Regions from separate parts of the Kosakonia calanthes genome, predicted to be linked through region 3. Evidence: predicted binding sites of a transcription regulator. Region 3 holds the regulator's gene; each other region holds the start of a gene.
What was found. Region 3 encodes sigma-54, which starts transcription at its own class of promoters, with help from an activator protein. Its sites were predicted from a motif close to GTTGGCACANNTTTCGCTNT; they were not measured.

Region 1: the regulator sigma-54 is predicted to act here: its motif matches at 2,617-2,636, upstream of glnK (P-II family nitrogen regulator).
Region 2: the regulator sigma-54 is predicted to act here: its motif matches at 3,428-3,447, upstream of hypA (hydrogenase maturation nickel metallochaperone HypA).

The regions. Positions count from the first base shown of each region.
Region 1 is NZ_CP151800.1:3,523,249-3,533,805, forward strand. Features, by position in the region: gene tesB (acyl-CoA thioesterase II) at 1-837, shown strand, start outside; gene amtB (ammonium transporter AmtB) at 907-2,193, opposite strand; gene glnK (P-II family nitrogen regulator) at 2,225-2,563, opposite strand; gene AAEY27_RS16605 (SmdB family multidrug efflux ABC transporter permease/ATP-binding protein) at 2,820-4,598, opposite strand; gene AAEY27_RS16610 (SmdA family multidrug ABC transporter permease/ATP-binding protein) at 4,591-6,354, opposite strand; gene AAEY27_RS16615 (Lrp/AsnC family transcriptional regulator) at 6,407-6,865, opposite strand; gene AAEY27_RS16620 (PLP-dependent cysteine synthase family protein) at 6,981-8,027, shown strand; gene cof (HMP-PP phosphatase) at 8,074-8,892, opposite strand; gene AAEY27_RS16630 (SgrR family transcriptional regulator) at 8,992-10,557, shown strand, end outside.
Region 2 is NZ_CP151800.1:1,058,784-1,069,340, forward strand. Features, by position in the region: gene hypE (hydrogenase expression/formation protein HypE) at 1-796, opposite strand, end outside; gene hypD (hydrogenase formation protein HypD) at 793-1,914, opposite strand; gene AAEY27_RS04975 (HypC/HybG/HupF family hydrogenase formation chaperone) at 1,914-2,186, opposite strand; gene hypB (hydrogenase nickel incorporation protein HypB) at 2,177-3,049, opposite strand; gene hypA (hydrogenase maturation nickel metallochaperone HypA) at 3,053-3,400, opposite strand; gene hycA (formate hydrogenlyase regulator HycA) at 3,600-4,067, shown strand; gene AAEY27_RS04995 (4Fe-4S dicluster domain-containing protein) at 4,165-4,773, shown strand; gene hycC (formate hydrogenlyase subunit 3) at 4,770-6,584, shown strand; gene AAEY27_RS05005 (respiratory chain complex I subunit 1 family protein) at 6,587-7,525, shown strand; gene AAEY27_RS05010 (hydrogenase large subunit) at 7,538-9,247, shown strand; gene AAEY27_RS05015 (formate hydrogenlyase complex iron-sulfur subunit) at 9,258-9,800, shown strand; gene AAEY27_RS05020 (NADH-quinone oxidoreductase subunit B family protein) at 9,800-10,557, shown strand, end outside.
Region 3 is NZ_CP151800.1:583,477-594,033, reverse strand. Features, by position in the region: gene mlaE (lipid asymmetry maintenance ABC transporter permease subunit MlaE) at 1-538, opposite strand, end outside; gene mlaF (phospholipid ABC transporter ATP-binding protein MlaF) at 546-1,358, opposite strand; gene AAEY27_RS02655 (calcium/sodium antiporter) at 1,589-2,563, shown strand; gene kdsD (arabinose-5-phosphate isomerase KdsD) at 2,577-3,563, shown strand; gene kdsC (3-deoxy-manno-octulosonate-8-phosphatase KdsC) at 3,578-4,144, shown strand; gene lptC (LPS export ABC transporter periplasmic protein LptC) at 4,141-4,716, shown strand; gene lptA (lipopolysaccharide ABC transporter substrate-binding protein LptA) at 4,685-5,245, shown strand; gene lptB (LPS export ABC transporter ATP-binding protein) at 5,252-5,977, shown strand; gene rpoN (RNA polymerase factor sigma-54) at 6,026-7,459, shown strand; gene hpf (ribosome hibernation promoting factor) at 7,482-7,769, shown strand; gene ptsN (PTS IIA-like nitrogen regulatory protein PtsN) at 7,850-8,341, shown strand; gene rapZ (RNase adapter RapZ) at 8,387-9,241, shown strand; gene npr (PTS phosphocarrier protein NPr) at 9,238-9,510, shown strand; gene mtgA (monofunctional biosynthetic peptidoglycan transglycosylase) at 9,511-10,242, opposite strand; gene elbB (isoprenoid biosynthesis glyoxalase ElbB) at 10,239-10,557, opposite strand, start outside.

The DNA of each region.
Region 1 (10,557 bases), 1.8 Mb from region 3:
CTGGCATTATTAAATCTGGAAAAAATTGAAGAGGGTCTGTTTCGTGGGCAGAGTGAAGACTTAGGCTTACGCCAGGTCTTTGGTGGCCAGGTGGTGGGTCAGGCGCTGTATGCTGCGAAAGAGACGGTTCCCGCCGACCGTTTGGTTCACTCCTTCCACAGCTATTTCTTGCGCCCAGGCGACAGCCAAAAACCGATTGTTTATGACGTGGAAGTGCTGCGCGATGGCAACAGTTTTAGCGCCCGCCGCGTGGCGGCAATCCAGAACGGGAAACCGATTTTCTATATGACGGCCTCGTTCCAGGCACCGGAACCGGGCTACGAACATCAGAAAACCATGCCGCCTGCGCCTGCGCCGGATTCGCTGAAGTCTGAAACGGAGATCGCCCGCGATCTCTCCCATCTGCTGCCGCCAGGCGTGAAAGAGAAGTTCCTCAGCGATAAACCGCTGGAGATCCGCCCGGTCGAGTTCCATAACCCGCTGAAAGGCCATGTCGCCGATCCGCTGCGCCAGGTATGGATCCGCGCCAATGGCGTAGTGGAAGAGGATTTCCGCATTCATCAGTATCTGCTGGGTTACGCGTCGGACTTCAACTTCCTGCCGGTGGCATTGCAGCCGCACGGTGTGGGTTTCCTGGAACGCGGTATGCAGGTCGCGACGATCGACCACTCCATGTGGTTCCACCGCCCGTTTAATATGAACGAGTGGCTGCTTTACAGCGTGGAGAGCACGTCGGCGTCGAGTGCACGCGGTTTTGTGCGCGGTGAGTTTTATACGCAGGATGGTGTGCTGGTCGCCTCCAGCGTGCAGGAAGGCGTGATGCGTAACCGCAGTTAACGCCGCCCCAAAAGGAAAAGCCTCCAGATTTGGAGGCTTTTTTATGCTCAGGAGTTAACTCAAACAGGATCAGGCGTTGTAGGCGTTTTCGCCGTGGCTGTTGACGTCCAGGCCTTCACGCTCTTGATCTTCCGGTACACGCAGACCCACGGTCATGTCAGCCAGTTTGTAACCGATAAAGGCCACAACACCGGACCACACGATAGTCAGGGCGATACTTTCCAGCTGCACCAGCACTTGATGGCCCATGGTCACGCCTTCTGCGAAGCCCACGCCGCCCAGTGAAGTCGAGGCGAAGATACCGGTCAAGATACAACCCACGATACCGCACACGCCGTGCACACCGAACACGTCACAGGGGTCGTCAACGCGCAGCATACGTTTCAGCGCCGTCACACCCCACAGACCCGCCAGACCGGCAACCAGGCCGACAATCAGCGCGCCGCCAACACCGACATAACCACACGCCGGGGTGATACCGACCAGGCCAGCGATGGCACCGGAGCATGCGCCCAACAGTGACGGTTTACCGCGCACCACCCACTCACCGAACACCCAGGCGAGGATGGCGGCAGCGGTCGCAACAACGGTGTTCACGAACGCCAGCGCAGCGATTTCGTTAGCGGAACCCGCAGAACCGGCGTTGAAGCCGAACCAGCCAACATACAGGATTGCGGTACCGGTGAAGACCATCGGCAGGTTATGCGGTTTAAACGCTTCTTTGCCAAAGCCCACACGTTTGCCAATCAGGTAGGCACCGACCAGGCCCGCGATAGCGGCGTTGATGTGCACAACGGTACCGCCTGCGAAATCCAGCGCGCCGTGGGCTGCCAGCAGACCGCCACCCCACACCATGTGCGCAATCGGCACATAAGAGAGCGTCAGCCACACCACCACAAAAATCAGCACGGCGGAGAAACGAATACGTTCAGCCAGCGCACCGACAATCAGCCCGACGGTAATACAGGCGAAAGAGCCCTGGAACGCGACGTGAATGTACTGATAGATGCTGCCCATCACGGCGGTCAGTTCGATGTTTTTTAGCATCGCCCAGTTGAAGCTGCCGAAGAAGCTGTTGCCCTCGCCGAACGCCAGCGAGTAGCCATAAACCACCCAGAGAATGCAGACCAGCGCGAAGGTAACAGCAACCTGCGTCAGCATGGAAAGCACGTTTTTACCGCGGATCAGGCCGCCGTAGAACAGAGCAATACCTGGAATTGACATGAACAGCACCAGCGCGGTGCAGATCATCATAAAACCGTTATCGGCTTTATCGGCGACAGCGGGAGCCGCCATTGCAAGGCCAGGCAACAGAGCGAGCGTTGCAAGCGTTGTTTTTAATGTTGTGTTTTTCATTGTTCCAATCCCTATCACTGTGTGCCAGGTATTACAGTGCCGCTTCGTCGGCTTCGCCGGTACGAATACGAATGACGCGTTGCAGTTCGGCAACGAAAATTTTACCGTCGCCAATTTTTCCGGTGTAGGCCGCTTTGCTGATGACATCAATGACTTCATCAAGCTGATCGTCAGCGATCGCCACATCAATTTTCACTTTTGGCAGGAAATTGACGCTATATTCCGCACCACGGTATAGCTCGGCGTGACCCTTCTGACGCCCGAAGCCTTTCACTTCGGTCACGGTCAGCCCTTGAATACCTATAGAAGACAGTGCTTCACGAACGTCTTCGAGTTTGAATGGTTTAATCACCACGGTAACCAGCTTCATACATTCTTCTCCAGTCGAAATTCGATAATGGCCGCAGCTAACACGCAGGAGGTATTGCAAGCGGTGTGCCAAAAGTGAAAAGCGCGTCGATTTCAGCGCAGGGTGGAGAAGGGGCAAGGAATGGATGACGCAGAAAAATACAGGGCTGCCGTTCGGAATGTTCCCAACAACGAAAAACGCACCATGACAGTGCATGATGCGTTACATTTTTGCACCAACAGAGGTTACTGTTGGCCAGGTGCTTAATTTTGGTGCATTACGCGATCAATGACTCTTCACGCTCGCTGGCCGCCAGCTCTTCACCCGCTAATTGCAGTTGATACATCTGGAAATAACGGCCTTTCGCAGCCAGCAATTGTTGATGCGTCCCCCGCTCAACCGCCTGCCCACGGTGCAGCACCAGAATGGTTTCTGCCTCGACAATGGTCGACAAACGGTGCGCGATCACCACAAGTGTCGTGTGCTCACGCACCGCCGCCAGCGCGTGCTGAATCGCCTGCTCGGTACCGGAGTCGATATTCGCCGTTGCTTCATCAAGGATCAGGATCTGCGGCGCGTCGACCAATACGCGCGCCAGCGCCAGCAACTGTTTCTGTCCAACGGAGAGATTGTTGCCCTGCTCGCCCAGCCGCGTATGGATACCGTCGCTCATGGCGCGAGCCAGATGCGCCAGTTGCACGGTTTCCAGCGCCTGCCATACCTGCTCCTCACTGATATCACGCCCCAGCGTGACGTTGGCGAAGAAGCTGTCCGCCATCACTACCGGATCCTGCTGAACCATCGCCACCCCTTTGCGCAGTACTGAATGCCCCAGCGCGGAGAGCGGACGTCCGTCGAGGCGGATCTCGCCTTTTGTCAGCGGGTAATAGCCCATTAACAGACTGGCGAGGGTGCTTTTCCCGCTACCAGTGTGCCCGACCAGCGCGACAAAACTGCGCGGCGCGACCTGCAAAGAGATGTCCTGCAACACCAGTTGAGCTTCGCGATAAGCAAACGAGACATTGTCGATATCAATCGCCCCGCTTTTTAACGGCGTCTGATCATCACCGTAGGTCTGGCGCGGCCTGTCCATCAGTTCAAAGACGCGCTCACCGGCGACCACCGCCTGTTGCAACATCGACTGCTGCGTCGTCAGCTCAATCAACGGTTCATTCAGGCGGCCAAGATAGCTGATAAAGGCATACAGCACCCCGACTTCCACCGTACCGACAGAAGAGAAACCAAACAGCATCAGCAGCCCACACAGCACCAACGCGGAAAAGAGGCTCAACAGCGGGCGCAGCAGAAAGCCGTCGAGGCGCAGGGTTTGCATGCGCGCCAGATAATGCGAGCGGCTGGCGTCGCCCATGCGCTCGCCAAAACGCGCCTGCTGGCGAAACTGCTGGATAACGCTCATGCCGTTGATGATTTCGTTAAAACCGTCGTTGATGTCAGCAAGATAGGCGCGCATCCGGCGCACAATCGGCGTGCTGTAGCGCTGGTAAATCAGCATCACGATCAGCACGGCCGGGAAAATCGCCATCGCCACTAGCGCCATGCGCCAGTCGAGGCTGAACATAGCGACCAGCATCGCGCCAATCAGCGCCGCACTGCGCAGCACGGTCGCGACCACGGTGACGTAGAGGTCGCGGATCACTTCGGTGTCGTTGGTCACGCGGGAGATAATCTGCCCAACCGGCTGGGTATCAAATTCGCTCAGCGGCTGGCGCAGCGCGGCATCCATCACATCGGTGCGCAATTGTTGCACCACGCCAACCGCCGCCTGGTTAAACAGCAAGGCTTGCGCGTAATGCAGCAGCGCCGCCAGCAGTTGCAGACCGATATAGACCGCCGCTAAACCCGCCACCAGCGCCACCGGCAAATAGCTTTTCGCCACCATGTTATCGATGAAATAACTGATCAGCGCCGGGCCAGAGACTTCGGCGATTGCCGCGACCCACAACATCAGCACCGCTTTGATCAGCGGTTTGCGCCACGGTTTGCCGTAGACCAGCAAACGTTTCAGGGTTGGCCACTGGCGGGTGAAATTACGCATCGGCGTCCTCCTGCGGCGTATCATCCAGCGCGGCTTCCAGTTGCTGGTAGCGATACATATCGCGATACCAACCCGGCTGGCGCGCAAGCTGTTCATGTTGACCGCGCTGGGCGATATGACCATGTTGCATAACGATAATCTCACTGGCTTCGGTCAGCGCAGACAGGCGGTGCGCGCTGATAATCACGGTACGTCCTTCGCCCCACTGGCGCAGGTTATGCAAAATCTGGTGTTCGGTGCGCCCATCCACCGCCGATAGCGCGTCATCAAGGATCAAGATTTCGGCGTTGAGCAACAGCGCGCGGGCAATGGAAATACGCTGTTTTTGCCCGCCGGAGAGCATCACGCCGCGCTCGCCCACTTCGGTGTCGTAACCTTGCGGCAGGCGCAGAATGTCATCATGCACGCTGGCGAGTTTCGCCACATGTTCGATCTCTTCCTGTGTCGCCCCCGGTTTGCCGAGCGCAATATTGCTGCCGACGGTATCGGAGAATAAAAATGGCGTCTGGTTTACCACTGCCAGGCGGCTGCGCCAGGTATCGAGTTTGAGGCGTTGTAACGGAATATCGTGAAAACGAATATCGCCATTATCGACATCGAAATGGCGCTGAATCAGCGACAGCAGCGTACTTTTCCCGGCGCCGGTTGGGCCACAAATGCCCAGCATCTGACCGGGTTCCAGCGTCGCGCTGACATTGCTCAACACTGGGGCGTGCGTCTGCGGGTAGCTAAATTCGCGAATCGCAATAGTCAGCGTACCGCGCGCGGCGGGCGCCGATTCGCTGCCATCATTGACCACCGGCGCTTCCGCCAGCATGTCGCGAATACGGCTGTAGGCCGCGCTGCCGCGTTCGACGATGTTAAACATCCACGCCAGCGCCAACATCGGCCAAATCATCAACCCCAGATACATAGTGAAACTGGTTAATTCACCGAGCGTCAGAGTGCCATTCACCACCATCCAGCTACCGCCGCCAATCGCCAACATGTTCGCCATGCCGATGGCGATATAAATCGTCGGATCAAAACGCGCATCGACGCGGGCGACGCGCATATTTTTTGCGCCGGTATCGGCTGCTTCGCTCGCGAACAACGCCGACTGGCGATCTTCCAGGCCAAACGCTTTAATCATGCGAATACTGGTCATACTCTCCTGGGTGCGATCGTTTAACGACGAAAACGCCGCCTGCGCGGCTTTGAAGCGGTTGTGCAGTTGATCGCCGTAACGCTTGATGACCAGCGCCATGATCGGCATCGGTAACAGCGACAACAGAGTTAACTGCCAACTGATTTGCGTGGACATCACGATCAGCACCACGCAGCCCATCACCAGTGAATCCACCAGCGTCAGCACGCCTTCGCCGGCGGCAAACACCACTCTGTCGACATCGTTGGTAGCGCGCGCCATTAAATCGCCGGTGCGGTGGCGCAGGTAAAATTCCGGATGCTGGCGGCTAAGCTGGCGGTAAAAATCTTCCCGCAGCTCGACGGCCAATTGATAAGACGCGCCAAACAGCCAGACGCGCCAGACATAACGCAGCAAATACGTGACCACCGCGACGATCACCAGCACGGCAATCCACATCCACACCTGTTGGCTGGTGAAGCGGTGTTGAGTAACGCCATCGACAACAATGCCCACCACTTTGGGCGGGACTAACTGCAAGATGGCAATAATGATAAGTAAGGCGACGGCACCGAGATAGCGTTGCCATTCCCGACGAAAATACCAGCCTAACTGAGCAAATAATCGCACGCGGTTACATCCTGAACGTGATTTTCCGGCGGTCGGTTAACCGCCGTGGGGGTTATTCAATGGGCAAAGCCGTGGTGTATTTTATCTGTTCCATGGCGAAGCTAGAAGTGACATCTGACAGACCCGGCACGCTGTTAACCAGTTTCTTGTAGAAATCATCATAGCGTTTCATATCCGCCACCTGGACCCGCAACAGGTAATCGTACTCCCCTGCCATACGCCAAAAGCCTAGCACTTCTGGCATGTGCGTCACTTCACTGACAAAACGGCCATACCAATCACTGCTGTGATGTTGGGTTTTAATCAGTACAAACGCCGTTAAGCTTAAGCCCAGTTTTTCTGCATCCAGCACCGCCACGCGACCGAGTAAAATTCCGTCATCTTCCAGGCGTTTCAGACGTTTCCAGCAGGGTGTGGTGGTCAGATTAACGGCATCTGCCAGCGCCTGCAAAGAGAGCGAACAATCCTGCTGGAGTAGAGAAAGCAGCTTTCGGTCAATTTTGTCTAACATTGCGCGCTCCTGGAGAATATTTTTCTCTTAAGAGTCTAACCCAAAGGCGAAATGGCAACCCTTTTTTCTTTGCCTTTCGCTAGACTGGGCACAAAATGACAAATGGAAAACGGCCATGAAAAGCAGCTGGGTGAAATACGCCATCAACGAAATTAACGCCGACGCGCAGCGTTCAGCGGATACCCACTTAATTCGCCTGATGCTGCCGGGTTTTCCGGGCATCAACCTCTATTTAAAAGACGAAAGCACACACCCCACCGGCAGCCTGAAGCACCGCCTGGCGCGTTCGCTGTTTCTGTATGGTTTATGCAATGGCTGGATCAACGAAGGCACGACGATTATTGAAGCGTCATCCGGTTCCACCGCCATTTCCGAAGCCTGGTTCGCCCGCCTGCTGGGATTACCGTTTATCGCCGTGATGCCGTATTGCACGGCGAAGCGCAAGATTGAGCAAATCGAGTTTTACGGCGGTCGCTGCCATTTTGTCGACAGCGCCTGCGAGATTTACGCCGAATCCGAGCGGCTGGCGAAAGAGCTGAACGGTCATTATATGGATCAGTTCACCTTTGCCGAACGCGCAACGGACTGGCGCGGCAATAACAATATTGCCGACAGCATTTTCCGCCAGATGAAAAACGAACCGCATCCGGTGCCGAATTACATTGTGATGAGCGCCGGAACCGGCGGCACTTCAGCAACCATTGGCCGCTATATTCGCTGCCAGGGTTACGACACCCAACTGATGGTGGTCGACCCGGAAAACTCAGTGTTTCTTGATTACTGGCAGCAGCGCGACGCCAGCCTGCGCAGCCCGCTGGGTAGCAAAATCGAAGGTATTGGCCGCCCACGCGTTGAGCCGTCATTTATTGCCGATGTGGTGGATGAAATGTTGCGCGTGCCGGATGCAGCCAGCGTGGCGACTGCGCAATGGCTGGAAACACAAATCGGCCGCAAAGTCGGCGCATCCACCGGCACCAATATGTGGGGCGCGTTACAGCTTGCCGCACGGATGCGCGACGAGGGCCGCAGCGGTTCCATCGTCACGCTGCTGTGCGACAGCGGCGAGCGCTACCTGGAAACCTACTACAACCCGCAATGGGTGGCGGCGAATCTGGGTGATATTGAACCGTGGAAAGCGCAGATCGCACATTTGATGGCATAAAAAAAGCCGGGCAGATTTGGCGCCCGGCTTGCTGGAAAAATCTTTTTCATTCGGGGGAATAAGGAAGATTCGGTGTATCCAGCCAGTGTGTCAAAAAATGTGACACTGCCTGATTCTGGCAATGCCCAATAACCGGTAAATTCGGCAGTGCCGCGCGCAGTTGCGGCATGGCGTTGCCCATAATCATTCCGTAGCCGACGCTTTCAAGCATTTCGCGGTCGTTCATTGCATCACCAAACGCCATACACTCTTGCAGCGTGTAACCGAGCGTCGTACTGAGTACCGCCAGCGCCGAACCTTTGTTACAGCCCATCGGCAGCACTTCCAGACAATCCATCGCCGAGAAACACAAATGCGCACGCGCGCCCAGCACCTCATTCAGTTGGATACGCAAGCGGCACAGATCGTCGTGATCGCCAAGAAAACAGATTTTGGTAACGTCGTGAGCGGGTAAACGTTTGAGATCCGCAAGCCGGTAACGAAAGCCGCTGTAAACATGCGCTTGTAACGGGCCGGGCAGTGCTTTGTCCGTCAACCAGCCGGAATCATTAAACACATGGATGGAAGCCTGCGTGTCCCATTTGCTGTGCAGGACGATTTCGGCCACTTCCGGGTTTAAATCCTGGCGATACAGAACCTCACCTTCCATTGAGTGAATGCGCGTCCCGTTGCCGGTGATAAGAAACGCATCCAACCCGATATTGTTGAGGATCCACTGCATCTCCAGCGCGTGTCGGCCGGTGGCGAACGCCAGCGTGATTTCCCGTTCGTACAAACGGCGGAGCGTTGCCAACGTTTGATCGCCTAAACGATGGTCGGGCATTAACAGGGTGCCATCCATGTCAAAAGCGGCCAGACGAGCCATGATTTCTTCTCCGGGTGTGAGTATCGTTAAGTTGCGTTCCAGTATTGCGTGGTATATACGGAAGTAATAGTGAATAGATGAGAATTATTGTTCCGGGTTATGAGATTACTGAACCGACTTAACCAGTATCAGCGTCTTTGGCAACCTTCTGCCGGGGAAACGCAATCCGCCAGTATCAATGAACTGGCCAGCCGCTGCTTTTGCAGCGAGCGGCATATGCGCACATTGCTGCGCCAGATGCAGGCATCCGGCTGGTTAAACTGGCAGTCGCAATCTGGTCGAGGAAAGCGTGGAACGCTGCGTTTCCTGGCGACGCCGGAGTCGCTACGCAGCGAAATGCTGGAACAGGCGCTGAACGCCGGGCAACAGCAAAACGCGCTGGCGTTGGCGCAACTTGATCCCGACGATCTGCGCAGCTTGCTGAACCCATTTCTCGGTGGGCTGTGGCAAAACGAAACGCCAACATTACGTATTCCCTATTACCGTTCGCTGGAACCGTTGCAACCGGGCTTTCTGCCCGGACGTGCTGAGCAGCATTTGGCGGGGCAAATCTTTAGCGGCTTGACCCGCTTTATCAACCACAGTTTTTTGCCGCAGGGCGATTTGGCGCATCATTGGGATGTCAGTCACGACGGGCTGTGCTGGAATTTTCATGTGCATTCGACGTTGCACTGGCACAATGGCGACACCGTGACGGCCGGGCAATTGCTGGAGCGGCTGCAACAATTACTCGACCTGCCGGCGCTTCGCAAACTGTTCGCCAGCGTCGAAACGATCGAGTTAGCCCATCCCTGGTGTTTGACCTTTCGCTTGCATCGCCCGGATTACTGGCTGGCGCACCGGCTCGCCAGCTACGGTAGCCGCCTGGCGCACCCGCACCATCCGCTAATCGGTACCGGGCCGTTTCGCCTGGTCACCTTCAGCCGGGAACTGGTGCGTCTGGAAAGCCACGAGCATTACCATCTTGGCCACCCGCTGTTAAAAGCCGTGGAATACTGGATAACCCCGCAACTGTTCGAACAGGATCTCGGCACCAGTTGCCGACACCCGGTGCAGATTGCCATTGGCGAGCCGGATGAGTTGCGGCATTTACAGCCGGTGAGTAACAGTATCAGCCTCGGCTTTTGTTACCTCACCTTGCGCCCCGGCGCGCGATTAAGCGCGGCTCAGGCACGCAGCCTGGTGCAGATTATTCACCATACTTCGCTATTGCAGACGCTGCCGCTGGAGGAAAACCTGATTACCCCTAGCCGCGAATTGCTGCCGGGCTGGCATATGCCGGAGTGGCCCGCTGAAGATGTGGTGCTGCCGAAACAGCTCACCCTGCTTTACCATTTGCCGGTGGAACTGCACACCATGGCGGAACAGCTTAAACGCTATCTCGCGACGCTCGGCTGTGAATTAACGGTGATTTTCCATGACAGCAAAAACTGGGAAGGCTGCACGCAGTTTGCCGGAGCAGACTTGATGATGGGCGACAGGCTGATTGGTGAAGCGCCGGAATATACTCTTGAGCAGTGGCTACGCTGTGACCCGCTGTGGCCGAACTTGTTGAGCGCGCCACAGTTTGCGCATCTGCAAGCGACGCTGGATGCAGTGCAGCGCCAGCCTGATGAGCCGGAGCGCAACCGGGCGCTGAAAGATGTGTTTTATACGCTGATGAAT
Region 2 (10,557 bases), 480 kb from region 3:
CATCCAGCCCCAGCAGTTCGCAAACCCCGCGCACCGCCGGTTTTACCGGTAAATCCCGTTCATTCAATTCAATGCCATAACCGCATGCGGCGGCAAACTCATGCACCACCGCGTTGACGCCGCCTCGGGTGGCATCGCGCAGGGCTTTGATGCCGGGAATATCGCGCAGCGGCTGGATTAACGGCGTTAATACCGCGCAGTCGCTGGCCAGTTCACCGTCCAGCCCCAGCCCTTCGCGCAGGTTCAAAATGGTCGCGCCGTGGTCGCCCAACGTGCCGCTGACCAGCAACACATCGCCAGGCGCAAGGGAACTCGCCGCCCAATGAACCGTGGTGGGGATGGCGCCAATCCCGGCGGTGTTAATAAACAGTTTGTCCGCCGCGCCGCGCTGCACCACTTTGGTGTCGCCGGTGACAATCGCGATATCGGCGCTGCGCGCGGTGGCCGCCATGCTTTCGACGAGGGTTTTCAGCGTCGCCATCGGCAAGCCTTCTTCGAGAATAAAGCCGCAAGAGAGGTAACGCGGCGTCGCGCCGCTGACGGCAATATCATTCGCGGTGCCGCACACCGCCAGCTTGCCGATATCGCCGCCGGGGAAAAACAGCGGATCGATAACATAGCTGTCGGTGGAGAAGGCCAGCCGGTCACCGCCTGCGGCAAGTGTGGCTAAATCGAGGCGCGCCTGATCTTCCTGCTCCGCCAGCCACGGGTTGGCGAAGGCTTCTAAAAAAAGCTGGCTGATTAATTGCTGCATGGCCTGGCCGCCGCTGCCGTGCGCCATCTGCACTTCATTCATGCTTCATACTCCTGAGCGCGATATTGATACCAGGCCGCGCAGGCGCCTTCTGATGAAACCATCAGCGCGCCAAATGCGCTTTGCGGGTTGCAAGTGCTGCCAAACAGCGGGCACTGGTGCGGTTTGCATCTGCCGGTCAGTACATCGCCGCAGCGCGCGCGCGGATCGTCATAGACTTGCTGCATCGCCGGGCGAAAATGCGCTTCGGCATCGAAACGCCGGTATTGCGCTGTCAGATGCACGCCGGATTCGCCAATCATTCCCAGCCCGCGCCATTCGCTGTCGCCGCTGACCGCAAACACATCGGCGATGGCGGCCTGCGCCAGCCGGTTGCCTTCATCTGGCACTACGCGGCGATACTGGTTTTCCACCTGGCTGTGGGCAGCGATTTTCTGCTCGACCAGCATCACCACGCCCTGCAGCAGATCAAGCGGCTCGAAACCGGCGACCACCAGCGGGCGCTGAAACTCATCGGCAATAAACGTATAGGCGTCGGTGCCGATCACCATGCTGACATGGCCTGGCGCGAGGAACGCGTCAATGCCGTTATCCGGCTGCTCAAGCAGGCTGCGCAGCGTGGGGATCAACGTAATGTGCTGGCAGAAGAACCAAAAGTTGTCGAGATTGCGGGCTTTCGCCTGTTGCAGCGTAATGGCGGTGGCGGGCATGGTGGTTTCAAACCCGAGGCCGAAGAACACCACTTTGCGCTGCGGATTTTTTTCCGCCAGCGCCAGCGCGTCCATCGGCGAATAGACAATGCGCACATCCGCGCCGCGCGATTTGGCCTGCAATAACGAACCGTTTTTCCCCGGCACGCGAATCGCGTCGCCAAAGGTGCAAAAAATCACCTCCGGGTGGCTGGCGATCTCGACGCAGGTATCAATACGCCCCATCGGCAACACGCAAACCGGGCAGCCAGGGCCGTGGATAAACTCAATGTTTTCCGGCAGTAATTGGTCGAGGCCGAACTTGAAAATGGCATGGGTATGGCCGCCACACACTTCCATAATGCGCAGCGGGCGTTCAGGCGTGTAAGAAAGATGTGCCGCCCGCTCGCGCAGGTGGGCGATAAGCTGCATCACCTGTTCCGGGGCGCGGTATTCGTCGACAAAACGCATTATCGCTCCTCGCCATACAGCAGTGCGCCGACATCGGGTTCGACATCGAACATGTTTTGCAGCGCCGCCAGCGTATCCAGCGCTTCGGCTTCATTGATGACGCTCATCGCAAAACCAACGTGCACCAACACCCATTGCCCAAGGCGTGACTCGCCGTTTTCGTCATGGCTGCCGACCAGCGTTAAATCAACATCGCGCTGAATACCGCTGACATCCACTTTGGCTTGCAGGCCGTCAATGGCGCAAATCTGACCGGGGACGCCTATGCACATCGTTGCGCCTCCAGCCAGTCGAGCCACGCGTCCATGCCGTCGCCTTTGGTGGCGGAGACCAGCAAAATTTCGATTTGCGGGTTCACTTCCCGCGCGTACGCGATGCACTGTTCGACGTCAAAAGTGAGGTAGGGCAGCAAGTCCACTTTGTTGAGCAGCATCAGCGAGGCGGCGGCGAACATATGCGGGTATTTGAGCGGTTTATCTTCCCCTTCGGTGACGGACAACACCGCCACTTTATGGCGCTCGCCGAGATCAAACCCGGCCGGGCAGACCAGGTTACCGACATTTTCGATAAACAAAATGCCGTGCTCATCCAGCGGTAGACGCGGCGCGGCATCGGCAATCATTTGCGCATCCAGATGGCAGCCTTTGCCGGTATTGACCTGAATGGCCGGTGTCCCGGTGGCGCGAATGCGCGCGGCGTCATTAACGGTTTGCTGATCGCCTTCGATAACCGCACAAGGCACGCGCGCTTTCAGGCGTTGAAGGGTTTCGGTGAGCAGGGTGGTTTTGCCGGAGCCGGGGCTGGAAACGAGGTTAAGCACCAGTTGCTGGCGGGCGGCGAAGCGGGCGCGATTGCGGGCGGCGATTTGATTGTTCTTATCCAGAACGTCGATTTCCACTTCCACCATCCGCCGCTGGCTCATGCCTGGCGCATGGGTTCCGGCTTCGCCGTGACCATAATGCAAATCGCCATTTTCCAGTTGCGTCGGGCGGAAATTATCGGTTTTCACCCCGGTGATTTTCAACGCCGGGCGCTCAGCCGGGGCGAAGGGCGCGCCGCGAAACGCAGAGTGGGGGTTATGTTCGTCACCTTCTATATAAAGGTTACCGTCCTGACAACCACATGTTGTACACATTGTTTACTCCTCAATTTCCAGTCGCTGAATTTGCATTCCGTCATCGGCGACGATCTGCAATTGGTCGCTGTGGCATTGTGGGCAGCGGCGCACTCGATGGCTAAGTAACGTCACGTACTGCTGGCAAGACTCGCACCAGCACTCCGCCTGTTGTTGTTCGATGTGCAGTGTACAACCTTCCGCCAGGCTGCCGCGGCAAACCAGATCAAAACAAAACGTTAAAGCGTCGGTTTCCACGCAAGAAAACGCCCCGACTTTGAGCCACACGCCGGTTACCCTTCGTGCGCCATTTGCCGTCGCCTGTTGTTCAATCACTTCCAGCGCTCGCTGGCACAGGGTTATCTCGTGCATAACGCCTCCTCATGGCTTTGCCGCCTTAATGCAATAACGGTGCCATCACCGGTTTAGTCACTGTGACGATGACGAACATGTCGAGATGGCACGTCGAAATATGCTGCTGTTTTATTTTATTTTCATAAAAATCAATTGATTAAAATTTGGCACGGATGATGCTTTACCGCCGTTGTTTCTATTAACCGGGTAAGCAGACATGACGATTTGGGAAATTAGCGAAAAGGCGGATTACATTGCCGGGCGACACCACCGCCTGCAAGAAGAGTGGCGCAGTTACTGCAACGCGCTGGTTCAGGGGATTACGCTCTCCAAAGCGCGCTTGCATCACGCCATTGGCTGCGCGCCGCAGCAGCAGCTCTGTTTTGTGCTGTTCGACCACTTCACGGTTTACATCACCCTGACCGGCGGCTTTAACGGCCACACCATCGAATACGCGATTGCCAACAAAGACAGCGACGACAAGCGTTTGATTGCACAGGCGCAACTGACCAGCGATGGCAACGTCGATGGCGCGTTCAGCGCCCACGATCGCGAAAAAGTGCTGGAACACTATTTGAGCAAAATCGCCACGGTTTACGACGCCCTATACACCGCGTTGGCTGCGGACACGCCGGTCAACCTCACTACACTGGTCAGCGAAAACGGTGCGCCCGCGCTGGCCTGAGATTGGGTGTCGACAGGTGTCGAAGTGACACAAGGCGCGACACGTTTCGTCATAAATGACCGCCCGTAACCCGGGTGAATCACCTGAGGATTAGCTGGTGAACCGTTTTGTAATTGCCGATTCCGCGCTGTGTATTGGCTGCCATACCTGCGAAGCCGCCTGCGCGGAGACGCACCGGGCGCAGGGGCTGCAAGCAATGCCGCGCCTGCGCGTCATGCGCAGTCAATATGAATCTGCGCCGCAGCAGTGCCACCACTGCGAAGACGCGCCCTGCGCGGGCGTTTGTCCGGTCAATGCCATTAACCGCGTCGATGGTGCGGTGCAGCTCAATGAAAGCCTGTGCGTCAGTTGTAAGCTGTGCGCGATCGCCTGTCCGTTTGGCGCTATCGAATTTTCCGGTAGCCGCCCGTTGGACATTCCCGCCAATGTGAATAGCCCAAAAGCGCCCGCTGCGCCGCCCGCGCCTGCGCGGGTCAGTACCTTGCTTGACTGGGTGCCGGGTATTCGCGCTATCGCCGTGAAGTGCGATCTCTGCCATTTCGACGCGCAAGGCCCGGCCTGCGTGCGCATGTGCCCGACCAAGGCGCTGCATCTGGTGAATAAGCGCGATATCGCCAAAGCCAGCCGCCGCAAACGCGAGCAAACCCTCAACACGGATTACGGCGATTTGTCGCTGTTCACGCAGCTAAACGGGAGCGCGAAATGACTCTTCTCTCTTTGCTCAGCGGCGCGGTGGCGGTGCTGATTTGCGCGGCGGCGCTGGCGTATTTGTTCACCCCCGCTAAGACGCTCAGCGGCCTGCTGGCCGGGGTTGGCGGCGCTGTCGGCTGCATGCTGGCAACGGCGGTGGGCGCGATGTCGCTGGTGGGCGCGCAAACCGTTACCGGTACGATGGCGCTGATTCACTATCACATTTTGGTGACGCCGCTCAGCGCCGTGTGGTTGCTGACCCTCGGCATCTGCGGCGCGGTTGTCAGCCTGTATAACATCGCCTGGCACCGCCATGACGGCGTGAAAACCAACGGCTTGCTGATGAATTTATTGCTGGCGGCGGCGCTGTGCGCGGTGAGCGCGGCAAACTTTGGCGCGCTGGTGGTGATGGCGGAAATCATGGCGCTCAGCGCGGTGTTCCTCACCGGTTGTAGCGAATCCGGCAAATTATGGTTTGCGATGGGGCGCCTCGGTACGGCGCTGCTGGCGATCGTCTGCTGGCTATTGTGGCAACGCTATCACACGCTCGATTTCGCCAGCCTCAGCGCACAGCCGCTCAGCAGTGGCGTCTGGTTGTTAGGCGTTATCGGTTTTGGTCTGCTGGCGGGGATTATTCCGCTGCATGCCTGGGTACCGCAGGCGCATGCCAACGCACCCGCGCCCGCAGCGGCGCTGTTTTCGACGGTGGTAATGAAAATCGGCCTGTTCGGCATCTTGAATCTCTCTTTGCTCGGCGGCCAACCGCCGTTGTGGTGGGGTGTGGCGCTGCTGGTGTTTGGCATGCTCACTGCTTTTGTCGGTGGCTTGTACGCGCTGATGGAGCACAACATTCAGCGCCTGCTCGCGTACCACACGCTGGAAAATATCGGCATTATTTTGCTGGGACTCGGCGCGGGCGTGACCGGGCTGGCGCTGCGCCAACCGGCGCTGGCGGCGCTCGGGCTGATTGGCGGTTTGTACCATCTTTTCAATCACAGCCTGTTTAAAAGCACGCTGTTTCTTGGCGCGGGCGCGCTGTGGTTTGGCACCGGTTTTCGCGATATCGAAAAACTCGGCGGCATCGGCAAAAAGATGCCGGTGATGTCGCTGGCGATGCTGGTCGGGCTGATGGCGATGGCCGCGTTGCCGCCGCTTAACGGTTTCGCGGGCGAATGGGTAATTTATCAATCCTTCTTTCGCTTAAGCGGCAGCGGCCACTTTCTGTTGCAACTGATCGGGCCGTCGCTGGCGGTGGGGCTGGCGATCACCGGTGCGCTGGCGGTGATGTGCATGGCGAAAGTCTATGGTGTCACCTTCCTCGGTGCACCGCGTAGCGCACAGGCGGAAAACCCGCGCGCGGTGCCGTGGTTGATGACGGCAAGTGTGGCCGTGCTGGCGGTGTGCTGCATCATCGGTGGCGTTGCCGCGCCGTGGTTGTTGCCGCGCCTGTTCACTGCCGTTCCGCTGCCGTTGCAAACCGCCAACACCGTGGTGTCGCAACCGATGATCACCCTACTGCTGATCGCCGCCCCCCTGTTACCGCTGCTGTTGATGCTGCTGTTCAAAGGCGATCGCCTGCCGGCCCGCCGCCGGGGAAGCGCCTGGGTGTGCGGTTACGATCACGAAAGTTCGATGGTGATTACCGCGCACGGTTTTGCCATGCCGGTTAAAGCCGCCTTCGCCCCGGTACTGAAATTGCGCAAATGGCTGGAGCCCCGGCTTCCGATCCCCGGCTGGAGAGGCGAGGCGGCGCCGGTGTTGTTCCGGCGGCTGGCGCTGATTGAGCTGGCGGTGCTGGTGGTCGTGGTGATTTCCCGAGGAGCCTGATGATGAATTTTCTGTTTGCTGTTGTTGTTGCTGTCGTGCAGGCGCTGGTGCTCTTCGCCTTCGCGCCGCTGCTTTCCGGGATCGGTCGCGTGGCGCGTGCGCGGTTGCATAACCGCCGTGGGCCGGGCGTGCTGCAAGAGTACCGCGACCTTATCAAACTGCTCGGGCGGCAAAGCATTGCTCCGGCGGCGTCCGGCTGGGTGTTTCGCCTGACACCGTTTGTGATGGTCGGCGTCATGCTGACCATCGCCACGGCGCTGCCGGTGGTGACGATTGCTTCGCCGCTGCCGCTGCTTGGCGATGTCATCACCCTGATTTACCTGTTCGCCATTGCCCGCTTTTTCTTTGCGATTAGCGGGCTGGACACCGGTAGCCCATTTACCGGTCTCGGCGCCAGCCGCGAAGCGATGCTCGGCGTGCTGGTCGAGCCGATTTTGCTGCTCGGTTTGTGGGTGGCAGCGCTGGTCGCCGGTTCCACGCACATTACGTTTATTGCCGACACCGTTTATCACTGGCCGCTGAACTACAGCCTGCCGCTGTTTTTGGCGCTGTGCGCTTGTGCCTTCGCCACGTTTATCGAGATGGGCAAACTGCCGTTTGACCTCGCGGAAGCGGAGCAAGAGTTGCAGGAAGGGCCGCTCTCGGAATACAGCGGCAGCGGTTTCGCGGTGTTGAAATGGGGCATCAGCTTAAAGCAACTGGTGGTGCTGCAACTGTTTGTCGGCGTCTTTTTGCCCTGGGGGCAGATGAGCGCGTTCAGCGCCACGGGGTTATTGCTGGCGGTGGCTGTGGCGATCCTCAAGCTGGTGCTCGGCGTGCTGGTGATCGCGCTGTTTGAAAACAGCATGGCGCGGCTGCGTTTTGTCGCCACTTCGCGTTTCACCTGGGCCGGTTTCGGCGTCGCCTTTTTAGCCTTCGTCTCCTTGCTGGCGACATATTAAGAGAGTTTATGCATGTCTGAAGAAAAAATCGGTCAACACTATCTCGCCGCCCTGCACGAGACATTCCCCGGCGTGGTGCTGGACGAGGCGTGGCAGACCAAAGACCAGGTGACCATCACCATCAAGATTAATTATTTGCCGGAGGTGGTGGAGTTTCTCTATTACCAGCAGGGCGGCTGGCTGTCGGTGCTGTTTGGCAACGACGAACGCAAGCTGAACGGCCATTTCGCGGTGTATTACGTGCTGTCGATGGAGCAGGGCGTGAAGTGCTGGATAACCGTGCGCGTTGAAGTCGATGCCCTGAAACCGGAATACCCGTCCGTCACGCCGCGCGTGCCAGCGGCGGTGTGGGGCGAGCGCGAAGTGCGCGACATGTACGGGCTGATTCCGGTCGGCCTGCCGGATGAGCGCCGCCTGGTGCTGCCGGATGACTGGCCGGATGAACTCTACCCGCTGCGCAAAGACAGCATGGATTACCGCCAGCGCCCCACGCCGACTACCGACGCGGAAACCTATGAATTCATTAATGAACTGGGTGACAAGAAAAACAATGTGGTGCCGATTGGCCCGCTGCATGTGACGTCGGACGAACCGGGCCATTTCCGCCTGTTTGTCGACGGCGAAAACATTGTCGATGCCGATTACCGCATGTTTTACGTTCATCGCGGCATGGAAAAACTGGCAGAAACCCGCATGGGTTACAACGAAGTCACGTTCCTCTCCGATCGCGTGTGCGGCATCTGCGGCTTCGCCCACAGCACTGCGTACACCACCTCGGTGGAAAACGCGATGGGCATTGTCGTGCCGGCGCGCGCGCAGATGATCCGCGCCATTTTGCTGGAAGTGGAACGCCTGCACTCCAACTTGCTAAACCTCGGCCTGGCCTGTCACTTTGTCGGTTTTGACTCCGGTTTTATGCAGTTTTTCCGCGTGCGCGAAGCGTCGATGAAGATGGCGGAAATCCTCACTGGGGCGCGTAAAACCTACGGCCTGAACCTGATCGGCGGGATTCGCCGCGACATGCTGAAAGACGACATGATCCAGACTCGCCAGTTAGCGCAGCAAATGCGCCGCGACGTAACGGAATTGGTCGAGATGCTGATGAGCACGCCGAATATCGAGCAGCGCACGGTCGGCATTGGGCGGCTCGACCCGCAAATCGCCCGCGACTTCAGTAACGTCGGCCCGATGGTGCGCGCCAGCGGGCATGCGCGCGACACCCGCGCCGATCACCCGTTTGTCGGTTATGGTCTGCTGCCGATGACCGTGCACACCGAACAGGGGTGCGATGTGATTTCGCGCCTGAAAGTGCGCATCAACGAAGTGCTTACCGCGCTGAACATGATTGATTACGGCCTGGATAACCTGCCCGGCGGCCCGCTGATGGTGGAAGGTTTTACCTATATTCCGCACCGTTTTGCGCTGGGTTTTGCCGAAGCGCCGCGCGGGGATGATATCCACTGGAGTATGACCGGCGACAACCAGAAGTTGTACCGCTGGCGCTGCCGCGCGGCGACTTACGCCAACTGGCCGACGCTGCGCTACATGCTGCGCGGCAACACAGTGTCTGACGCACCGCTGATTATCGGCAGCCTTGACCCGTGCTACTCCTGCACCGACCGCATGACGGTGGTCGATGTGCGCAAGAAGAAAAGCAAAGTGGTGGCCTACAAAGAGTTGGAGCGTTACGGCGTTGAGCGTAAGAACTCGCCGCTGAAATAGAGAGGGAACCATGTTTACCTTTATCAAAAAAGTCATCAAAACCGGGACGCCGACCAGCAGCTATCCGCTGTCGCCGATGCCGGTCGACAAAAACTTTCGTGGCAAACCGCAGCACAACCCGCAGCAGTGCATTGGCTGCGCGGCTTGCGTCAATGCCTGCCCGTCGAATGCGCTGTCGGTAGAAACGGATCTCGCCACGGGCGAGCTTGCCTGGCAGTTCAATCTTGGGCGCTGCATTTTCTGCGCTCGCTGCGAAGAAGTGTGCCCGACAACGGCGATCACCCTTTCGCAAGCGTTCGAACTGGCGGTGTGGAATAAGGCCGATTTCCTGCAACAGTCGCGCTTTGAACTCTGCCAGTGCCGCGAGTGCGCGCGTCCGTTTGCCGTACAAAAAGAGATTGATTACGCCATCGCGTTGCTGGCGCACAATGGCGATACCCGCGCCGAACAGCACCGCGCCAGCTTTGAAACCTGCCCGGCGTGCAAACGGCAGAAGTGCCTGGTGCCGTCCGATCGCATTGAATTGACCCGCCATATGAGAGAGGCCAGCTAATGAGCCAGCTGTTAGGTCCGCGCGACGCAAACGGCATCCCGGTGCCGATGACGGTGGACGAATCCATCGCCAGCATGAAAGCCTCGCTGCTGAAGAAAATCAAACGTTCGGCCTACGTCTACCGTGTGGATTGCGGTGGCTGCAATGGCTGCGAAATCGAAATTTTCGCCACGCTTTCGCCGCTGTTCGACGCCGAACGTTTCGGCATTAAAGTGGTGCCTTCGCCGCGTCACGCCGATATTTTGCTGTTTACCGGCGCGGTGACCCGTGCGATGCGCTCGCCCGCGCTGCGTGCCTGGCAATCTGCGCCGGATCCCAAAATCTGTATCTCTTACGGCGCGTGCGGCAACAGCGGTGGTATCTTCCACGACCTGTATTGTGTGTGGGGCGGCACCGATAAAATCGTGCCGGTGGATGTCTATATTCCCGGCTGCCCGCCCACGCCTGCTGCGACGCTGTATGGTTTTGCGATGGCGCTCGGGTTGCTGGAGCAGAAAATCCACGCCCGTTTACCTGGCGAGCAGGACGATCAACCGGCGGAAATTTTGCACCCGACGATGGTGCAGCCGCTGCGCGTGAAAGTGGATCGCACCGCGCGCCGCCTGGCGGGCTACCGCTATGGCCGCCAGATTGCCGATGACTACCTGCGTTTGCGCAGTGCCGGTGAGCATGAAGTGGTGCGCTGGCTGGCGCAGGAGAACGATCCGCGCCTGACCGAGATTGTCAGCCATCTCAACCAGCTGGTGCAGGAGGCGAA
Region 3 (10,557 bases):
TGCCTTTCCAGTTAACGCCAACCAGTGAACCACCCCAAATGCCAACCGCGACAAAGATAATTGTCAGCAGCGGCAACGAGATAACGCCGGCCCAAAAGCGTGGTGAAATAACCCGTCGCAGCGGATCGACCGCCATCATTTCAAGGCTTGAAAGCTGCTCTGTGGCACGCATTAAACCGATCTCGGCGGTCAGCGCTGAACCTGCGCGTCCGGCAAACAGCAGCGCGGCAACCACCGGCCCCAGCTCGCGCAACAGCGACAGCGCCACCAGCATACCGAGGCTCGTTTCTGCGCTGTAAGTGGTCAGCACCAGGTAACCCTGGAGGCCGAGCACCATACCGATAAACACGCCGGAAACGATAATGATGAGCATCGACAGCACGCCGACATTATAGAGCTGGCGTATCAGTAGCGGCGCATGCTTGCGAAACTCCGGCTTGCCAACCACCGCGTTGAAGAGCATCAAACCAGCGCGCCCGAACGTCGCGATCGTTTTGATCCCGCGATGTCCAAGCGCTGCCAGTGCATTTAACAGCATGAGCGTCTTAACTCCCTGTTTCTAATAAATCTTGCTGGTACTCGCCAGCAGGATAGCGGAATGGCACCGGACCATCAGCAATGCCATCAAGGAACTGACGCACGCGAGGATCGCTATTTTCCTGTAACCCTTGCGCGCTGCCGTGGGCGACAATTTTCCGGTCCGCAACAATATAGGCATGATCCGCGATGCTCAATACTTCGGGCACGTCATGGGAGACCACGATACAAGTGACCCCCAGCGCGCTGTTCAGTTCGGAAATCAATTTGACCAGCACGCCCATGGTGATCGGATCCTGGCCCACAAAGGGCTCATCAAACATGATCAGATCCGGCTCCAGCGCGATTGCCCGCGCCAGCGCAGCCCGTCGCGCCATACCGCCTGAAAGCTCTGAGGGCATCAGTTTTGCCGCGCCGCGCAAACCGACCGCTTCCAGTTTCATCATCACCGTGCTGTGCAGAAGTGCCGGTGGCAACGTGGTGTGCTCACGCAAAGGATAGGCGACGTTGTCGAAAACGTTCATATCGGTGAACAGCGCGCCGGATTGAAAGAGCATGCTCATTCTTTTGCGCACGGTGAACAGACGCGAACGCGTCATCGCCGGCACGTTTTCGCCATCGAATAAGATTTCGCCGCTGTCAGGCGGGATTTGCCCGCCAATCAGGCGCAGCAATGTGGTTTTACCGATCCCTGACGGCCCCATGATGGCGGTGATTTTACCGCGCGGTACCGTCAGTGAAATGTTGTCGAAGATGGGGCGGCTGCCGCGAGAGAAGCTGACGCCACGAACATCGACCAAATCCGCCACTGTCTGGCTCATTTCCTCTTCCTTATAAGCCCTGTCGGCTGCAAGCATGACGCTTGATAACATCACGAACCCAACATTTTTACAGAATATTACCTGCTGAGGTTAGCGAAAGCTGGCATTTGTTTTACTTTTGAGCCGCATAAAGTCAAAATTAGGAATCATTACGCTACGCGGAAATCCCGGTGTTACCCGGCATGGCAGCCTGCGGACCGGCAAAATTATACCTTAAGAAAGGACTTTAGATGCTCTTAGCGACGGCGCTATTGATAATTGGTTTACTTCTGGTGGTCTACAGTGCCGATCGTCTGGTGTTTGCCGCGTCGATTCTCTGCCGCGCATTAGGCGTCCCGCCGTTGATTATCGGCATGACCGTGGTCAGCATCGGCACGTCGCTGCCAGAAATCATTACTTCCGTCGCTGCGGCGATGCATGGCCAGTTGGATCTGGCTATCGGCACCGCCATCGGTTCAAACATCACCAATATCCTATTAATCCTCGGCGTTGCCGCCCTGTTGCACCCTTTTACTGTCCATTCCGATATTCTGCGTCGCGAATTGCCGCTAACCTTAGTAGCCAGCCTGTTGGCGGGGGCTGTGCTATATGATGGTCAGCTCACGCCCATTGACGGCATCTTTTTACTGTTATTAGCCGTGCTATGGCTGGTGTTCATTGTTAAAATTGCCCGCCTGGCTGAACGCCAGGGCAACGACAGCCTCACACGTGAGCAGTTAGCCGAACTGCCGCGCGATGGCAGTTTGTCGGTTGCCTGCCTGTGGCTGGGCGTCGCATTAATTATTATGCCGATGGCAACGCGCATGGTGGTGGACAACGCCACCGTCGTCGCAAACTACTTCGCCATCAGCGAACTCACCATCGGCCTGACGGTTATCGCTATCGGCACTGGGCTTCCTGAGCTGGCAACGGCCATTGCGGGTGCCCGCAAAGGTGAAGACGATATCGCCATTGGCAATATCATTGGCTCCAACATATTTAACATCGCTATCGTGCTGGGCTTGCCCGCATTGATAGCGCCAGGCAGTTTCAACCCGATGGCGTTCACGCGTGATTATGGGGTGATGTTGCTGGTCAGCGCCCTTTTCGCCCTTATCTGCTGGCGGCGTAAGCAAATCAGCAAAGGCGTTGGCGCGCTGTTGTTCGGCGGGTTTATCTTATGGCTGGCGATGCTCTACTGGCTGTCGCCGCTTTTGACTGGATAATCGGATACGCACTATGTCGCAAATAGATTTGCAGCCGGGTTTTGACTTTCAACAAGCAGGCAAAGATGTCCTGGAGATTGAACGTGAAGGCCTCGCACAGCTGGATCAATACATCAATCAGGACTTCACCCAGGCATGTGAAAAAATGTTTTACTGCGCCGGAAAAGTCGTCGTAATGGGGATGGGCAAATCCGGTCATATCGGCAGAAAAATGGCGGCGACCTTCGCCAGCACCGGCACTCCCTCGTTTTTCGTGCATCCCGGCGAGGCCGCTCATGGCGATCTGGGGATGGTCAGCCCCCAGGATGTGGTGATTGCGCTATCTAACTCCGGCGAGTCCAATGAGATCCTCGCGCTGATCCCGGTGCTCAAACGCCTGAAAGTTTCCCTGATTTGCATTACCAGCCGCCCGGAAAGCAGCATGGCGCGCGCGGCGGATATTCATCTGTGCGTAAAAGTGCCGAAAGAAGCTTGCCCGCTGGGTCTTGCGCCGACGTCAAGCACCACTGCCGCGCTGGTCATGGGTGATGCGTTAGCCGTGGCGTTACTGAAGGCGCGCGGTTTCACCGCCGAAGATTTTGCGCTCTCCCACCCCGGCGGCGCACTGGGTCGTAAACTGCTGTTGCGCGTTAATGACATTATGCATACCGGCGATGAGATCCCTCATGTCAGCAAAGAAGCCAGCCTGCGCGATGCGTTGCTTGAGATCACCCGTAAAAATTTGGGTATGACGGTTATCTGCGATGATCTGATGAAGATCGAAGGCGTCTTCACCGATGGTGACTTGCGTCGCGTGTTTGATATGGGTGGCGATGTGCGCAGTCTGGGGATTGCTGATGTCATGACGCCCGGCGGCATACGTGTACGTCCGAATATCCTGGCGGTCGATGCCCTGAACTTAATGCAATCCCGACACATTACCTCCGTCATGGTTGCCGATGGCGACCAGTTGCTGGGTGTGTTACATATGCATGATTTGCTGCGCGCTGGCGTGGTGTAAAGAAGGACATGAGAATGAGTAATGCTGGCGCGTCGCTTGCCACCTGTTATGGGCCGGTAAGCACGCAAGTCATGGAAAAGGCGGAGAAAATTCGCCTGCTGATCCTGGATGTCGATGGCGTCTTATCCGATGGGCTCATCTATATGGGCAACAACGGCGAAGAGCTAAAAGCGTTCAACGTTCGCGATGGTTACGGGATTCGCAGCGCGCTCACTTCCGGCATTGATATTGCGATCATTACCGGACGTAAAGCTAAACTGGTAGAAGACCGCTGCGAGACGCTGGGGATCGCGCATCTGTATCAAGGTCAGTCGGATAAACTTTTCGCTTACCGGGAGTTATTGACCAAGCTGGCGCTGACACCCGAGCAAGTGGCCTACATCGGCGACGATTTGATCGACTGGCCGGTGATGGCGGAAATTGGCTTAAGCGTTGCTGTGGCCGATGCGCACCCGCTGCTGCTGCCACGCGCGGATTACGTCACGCGTATCAACGGTGGTCGTGGCGCAGTGCGTGAAGTTTGCGATTTACTGCTGCTGGCGCAGGGCAAGTTGGATGAGGCCAAAGGGCAATCAATATGAGTAAAACCAGACGTTGGGTCATTATTTTGCTGGCACTGGCCGCACTGGTACTGATTGGTATTAACCTCACCGCTCAGGATGAGCCGGAACAAGCCGCCACCAATAGCGCGGATCCGACGTACAAGAGCAAACACACGGATACCGTGGTCTACAGCCCAGAAGGCGCGCTGAACTATCGCTTGATCGCGCAAAACGTCGAGTATTTTTCCGCTGAGGGCATTAGCTGGTTCGCCCAGCCGGTATTAACAACGTTCGATCAGGACAAAGTGCCGACCTGGTCTATCAAATCGGATAAGGCAAAGCTGACCGAAGACAGAATGCTTTATCTTTATGGACATGTTGAAGTCAACGCGCTGACCGCAGATGCACAACTTCGAAAAATCACCACGGATAACGCCCAGATTAACCTGGTAACGCAGGATGTTACCTCCAACGATCAGGTCACGTTATACGGAACTACATTTAATTCCACCGGCCTGAAAATGCGCGGCAATTTACGCAGCAAAAACGCCGAGCTGATTGAAAAGGTTAGAAGCTCCTATGAAATTCAAAACAAACAAACGCAGCCTTAATCTTATCCTGGCCAGTACGCTTTTGGCCGTCGCGCTTCCGGCACTCGCCGTGACCGGGGATACCGACCAGCCTATCCATATCGACTCCGATCAGCAGTCGCTGGATATGCAAGGCAACATTGTCACCTTCACCGGTAATGTCGTGGTGACGCAAGGGACGATCAAAATCAACGCCGATAAAGTCGTCGTCACGCGCCCTGGCGGCGAGCAAGGCAAAGAGATCATCGACGGTTACGGCAATCCCGCAACGTTCTACCAGATGCAGGACAACGGCAAACCGGTGAAAGGCCACTCTTCGCAGATGCATTACGAGCTGGAAAAAGATTTCGTCGTGCTGACCGGTAACGCCTACCTTGAGCAGTTGGACAGCAACATTGCTGGCGACAAAATCACCTATCTGGTGAAAGAGCAGAAAATGCAAGCGTTCAGCGAAAAAGGCAAACGCGTGACCACGGTACTGGTACCGTCGCAGTTGCAGGACAAGAGCAATAACTCCGCCACCGCTCCGGCGCAAAAAAAGAGTAACTAATTCGTTATGGCAACATTAACTGCAAAAAATCTCGCCAAGGCTTACAAAGGCCGTCGCGTGGTTGAGGATGTTAGTCTGAGCGTTAACTCAGGCGAAATTGTCGGGCTGCTTGGCCCTAACGGTGCAGGTAAAACCACCACTTTCTATATGGTTGTGGGGATTGTGTCGCGGGATGCGGGCAACATCATCATTGATGATGAAGATATCAGCCTGCTGCCATTGCATGCGCGCGCGCGTCGCGGCATCGGCTATTTGCCGCAGGAAGCGTCGATTTTCCGCCGCCTGAGCGTCTACGACAACCTGATGGCGGTGCTGCAAATTCGTGATGATTTAACCGCCGAACAGCGTGAAGATCGCGCCAATGAGCTGATGGAAGAGTTCCATATCGAGCATCTGCGCGACAGCATGGGCCAATCGCTTTCCGGTGGCGAACGTCGACGTGTGGAAATTGCTCGCGCGCTGGCGGCGAACCCGAAATTTATTTTACTCGATGAGCCATTTGCGGGCGTTGACCCAATTTCGGTTATCGATATTAAACGTATCATTGAACACCTGCGCGACAGCGGCCTGGGCGTGTTGATTACTGACCACAATGTTCGCGAAACGCTGGCAGTGTGTGAACGTGCTTATATCGTCAGTCAGGGGCATTTGATCGCGCACGGCACACCGCAGCAAATCCTTGAAGACGAACACGTTAAGCGCGTATATCTTGGGGAAGACTTCAGACTCTGATAGGGTAGGGTTTATTGACGTTTTTTGTCGGAGAGTGCTGCTCTGAATATGAAGCAAGGTTTGCAACTAAGGCTTAGCCAACAGCTAGCCATGACGCCACAACTGCAACAGGCCATCCGTCTGTTGCAGTTGTCCACGTTGGAACTTCAGCAGGAACTTCAGCAAGCGCTGGAGAGTAATCCGCTGCTGGAACAAACCGACCTTCATGAAGAAGTGGATAACCAACAAACCCAGGAAAACGAAGGCCTGGACACCGTCGACGCACTCGAACAGAAAGAGATGCCCGACGAGCTGCCGCTGGACGCCAGCTGGGATGAGATTTACACCGCAGGCACCCCTTCCGGCAGCAGCAGTGATTATATTGATGACGAGCTGCCGATTTACCAAGGCGAAACCACGCAATCTCTGCAAGATTATCTGATGTGGCAGGTGCAACTGACGCCGTTTTCCGATACTGACCGCGCTATCGCGACCTCCATTGTTGATGCCGTTGACGATACCGGTTATCTCACCGTGTCGCTGGAAGAGGTGCTGGAAAGTATGGGCAACGAAGACGTCGGTCTTGATGAAGTGGAAGCGGTGCTCAAGCGCATCCAACGCTTCGACCCGGTCGGCGTGGCGGCGCGGGATCTGCGCGACTGCCTGTTAGTGCAACTTTCCCAGTTCGCGAAAGACACGCCGTGGTGTGAAGAAGCCCGGCTTATCATCTGCGATCATCTGGATCTGCTCGCCAATCACGATTTCCGCACGTTAATGCGCGTCACGCGCCTGAAAGAAGATGTGTTGAAAGAAGCGGTCAATCTGATCCAATCTCTGGATCCGCGCCCTGGTCAGTCGATCCAAACTGGCGAACCGGAATATGTCATTCCTGATGTGCTGGTGCGCAAGCATAACGGGCGCTGGACCGTGGAGTTAAACTCCGACAGTATCCCGCGTCTGCAAATCAACCAGCAATATGCCGCAATGGGCAGTGGCGCGCGTAATGACGCCGACACGCAGTTCATTCGCAGTAACTTGCAGGAAGCGAAGTGGTTGATCAAAAGCCTGGAAAGCCGCAATGACACCCTGTTACGCGTCAGTCGCTGCATTGTCGAGCAGCAACAAGCGTTCTTTGAGCAGGGTGAAGAATTTATGAAGCCGATGGTGCTGGCAGATATCGCCCAAGCCGTCGAGATGCACGAATCCACCATTTCCCGTGTGACGACGCAGAAGTACCTGCACAGCCCTCGCGGCATTTTTGAATTGAAGTATTTCTTCTCCAGCCATGTGAATACCGAAGGCGGCGGCGAAGCTTCGTCCACGGCTATTCGCGCACTGGTGAAGAAATTGATCGCCGCAGAAAACCCTGCAAAACCACTGAGCGACAGTAAGCTGACGACCATACTTTCCGATCAGGGAATTATGGTGGCGCGGCGCACCGTCGCGAAGTATCGAGAATCTTTATCCATTCCGCCGTCAAATCAGCGCAAACAGTTGGTTTGACCCAACCGATAAGGAAGACACTATGCAGCTTAACATCACAGGACAAAACGTCGAGATCACCGATGCTCTGCGCGAATTTGTGAACAGTAAATTCGCCAAGCTCGAGCAGTATTTCGAAAGGATCAATCAGGTCTATATTGTGTTGAAAGTGGAGAAAGTGACTCACATCTCGGATGCCACCTTGCATGTCAACGGAGGTGAATTGCATGCCAGTGCGGAAGGGCAGGACATGTATGCTGCTATCGATGGTTTAATTGATAAACTTTCGCGGCAGTTAAACAAACATAAAGATAAACTGAAACAACACTAATTGTCCGGGCGTCCGTCTGGCGCGTTGCACCCCGCCGCAACCCGGCTGGGTGCTGGCTTCGACGCCGCTTAGGTGAAATTATGATGAATAACGATTCCGCTCTTCAACTGAGCAATGTCCTTAACCAGGAATGTACCCGTAGCGGCGTTCACTGCCAGAGTAAAAAACGTGCTCTGGAAATCATCAGTGAACTGGCGGCAAAACAGTTGGGTCTGCCGCCGCAGGTCGTCTTCGAGGCGATCCTTACGCGTGAAAAAATGGGCAGTACCGGCATTGGTAACGGTATCGCCATTCCACACGGTAAGCTCGAGGAAGACACGCTGCGCGCCGTTGGCGTTTTTGTGCAACTCGAAACGCCCATTGCTTTCGACGCTATCGATAATCAACCCGTCGATCTGCTGTTTGCGTTGTTAGTACCAGCCGATCAAACCAAAACGCATCTACATACGCTTTCGCTGGTCGCCAAGCGACTGGCGGATAAAACCATCTGTCGGCGCCTGCGCAGCGCGCAAACTGATGAAGAGCTGTATCAGATAATCACGCAGACGGAAGGCGAGAGTGATGATGCGTAACGGGGTAACACGCTTTTTATCAGTCGTTCTGAGGAGAAATGGCCCATGGTCCTGATGATCGTCAGTGGTCGTTCGGGTTCAGGGAAATCCGTGGCGCTACGTGCACTGGAAGACATGGGTTTCTACTGTGTCGATAACCTGCCGGTGGTGCTGTTGCCTGAGTTGGCGCAAACGCTCGCCGACCGTCAGATTTCCGCCGCCGTCAGTATCGACGTGCGTAACATGCCGGAATCACCGGAAATCTTTGAGCAGGCAATGAGCAATCTGCCGGAGGCCTTCTCTCCGCAACTGTTGTTTCTTGATGCTGACCGTAACACGTTGATCCGCCGTTATAGCGATACGCGACGCCTGCACCCGCTCTCCAGCAAAAATCTGTCTCTGGAAAGCGCCATCGATGAAGAGAGTAATTTGCTGGAGCCGCTGCGTTCCCGCGCGGACCTGATTGTCGATACCTCGGAAATGTCAGTGCATGAGCTGGCTGAAATGCTGCGTACGCGCTTGCTCGGCAAACGCGAGCGCGAACTGACCATGGTCTTTGAGTCCTTTGGCTTCAAGCACGGTATTCCGATTGATGCCGATTATGTCTTTGACGTTCGTTTCCTGCCAAACCCACACTGGGATCCGAAATTGCGCCCGATGACCGGCCTCGACAAACCCGTCGCGGCGTTCCTCGATCGGCACACCGAAGTGCACAACTTTATCTATCAGACGCGTAGCTACCTCGAACTGTGGCTGCCAATGCTGGAAACCAACAACCGCAGCTATTTGACTGTGGCTATCGGTTGCACCGGTGGTAAACACCGTTCCGTCTACGTCGCCGAACAACTGGCGGATTATTTCCGCTCGCGTGGCAAGAACGTTCAGTCCCGTCACCGCACGCTGGAAAAACGCAAAACATGACCGTAAAACAAACCGTTGAGATCACCAATAAACTGGGGATGCACGCGCGCCCGGCGATGAAACTGTTTGAACTGGTGCAAGGCTTTGATGCGGAAGTACTGCTGCGTAACGACGAAGGCACTGAAGCGGAAGCCAGCAGTGTGATTGCGCTACTGATGCTGGATTCCGCGAAAGGACGGCAGATTGAAGTGGAAGCCAGCGGCCCGCAGGAGAACGAAGCGCTAGCCGCCGTTATTGCACTGTTTGTCGCCGGGTTTGACGAAGACTGATTAATGCAGCTTGTTACGCTGCAAAAATTCTTCTCCGCCTAACTGGCGCATCTGGCGCAGGATCCACGCCTGCCGGGTGCGCACATAGCCGGACGGCGCGGCAGCCTGGAAACGTATCGGGTTGGGTAACACCGCAGCCAACAGCGCCGCTTCCGCCATGGTCAGACGGCTTGCCGGTTTGTGAAAATAGCGCTGCGACGCCTCTTCCACACCAAATACCCCTTCGCCAAACTCGGCGATATTCAGGTAAACCGTCAGGATGCGCCTTTTCGTCCACACCGCTTCCATCCCGAGCGTTAATCCCGCTTCCAACCCCTTACGCACCCAGCTTTTACCGTCCCACAACAGCAGGTTTTTAATGGTTTGCTGAGATAACGTCGATGCGCCGCGAATACGATTTTCATGGCGTTCATTATGGGAAAGCGCCTTCTGAATCGCCGCAATATCCAATCCCCAGTGATCAGGAAAACGTTGGTCCTCCGCAGCAACCACCGCCAGCGCCATCCACGGGGAGATCTCATCCATACTGACCCAATCAGAATGCGCCACATAGCCGAAATTACCGGTCAGCCAGGCGCTGATTTGCCGCTCCACCATCACCGCTGAAAACGGCACCGGCAGAAAACTGAACAGCACAATCCCCCCGCCCCAGAAGATGGCCAGAACCAGTAAAACCCGCAGAGCAAGACGTTTAAGCGTGGCTTTCAGCGAACCGCGAAATCCCTTATTCATTCAGTCAACGCCAACACGCGAGCCACCAGCTTTTCGATCCCCGTTGCCGCCTGAGCAATGTCCTCGGCCAGCATATAGGCCGGGGTAGTCACCACTTTGTTCTCTTCATCAATAACAATATCGCCCACCGGACAAGGCACATGTTCTGCGCCCATTTCTTCCAGCACTTCGACGGTATCGATATCCGTACCAATCGTTAAACGCAGCGGAAAGTCGAAGATTTTCGGCAACATCGCGGGCGCGATGCACATGAAACCCAGCGGTTTACCGGCCTGGTGCATCTCCAGCGCCAGCGTTTTCAATTCGCCATTGACC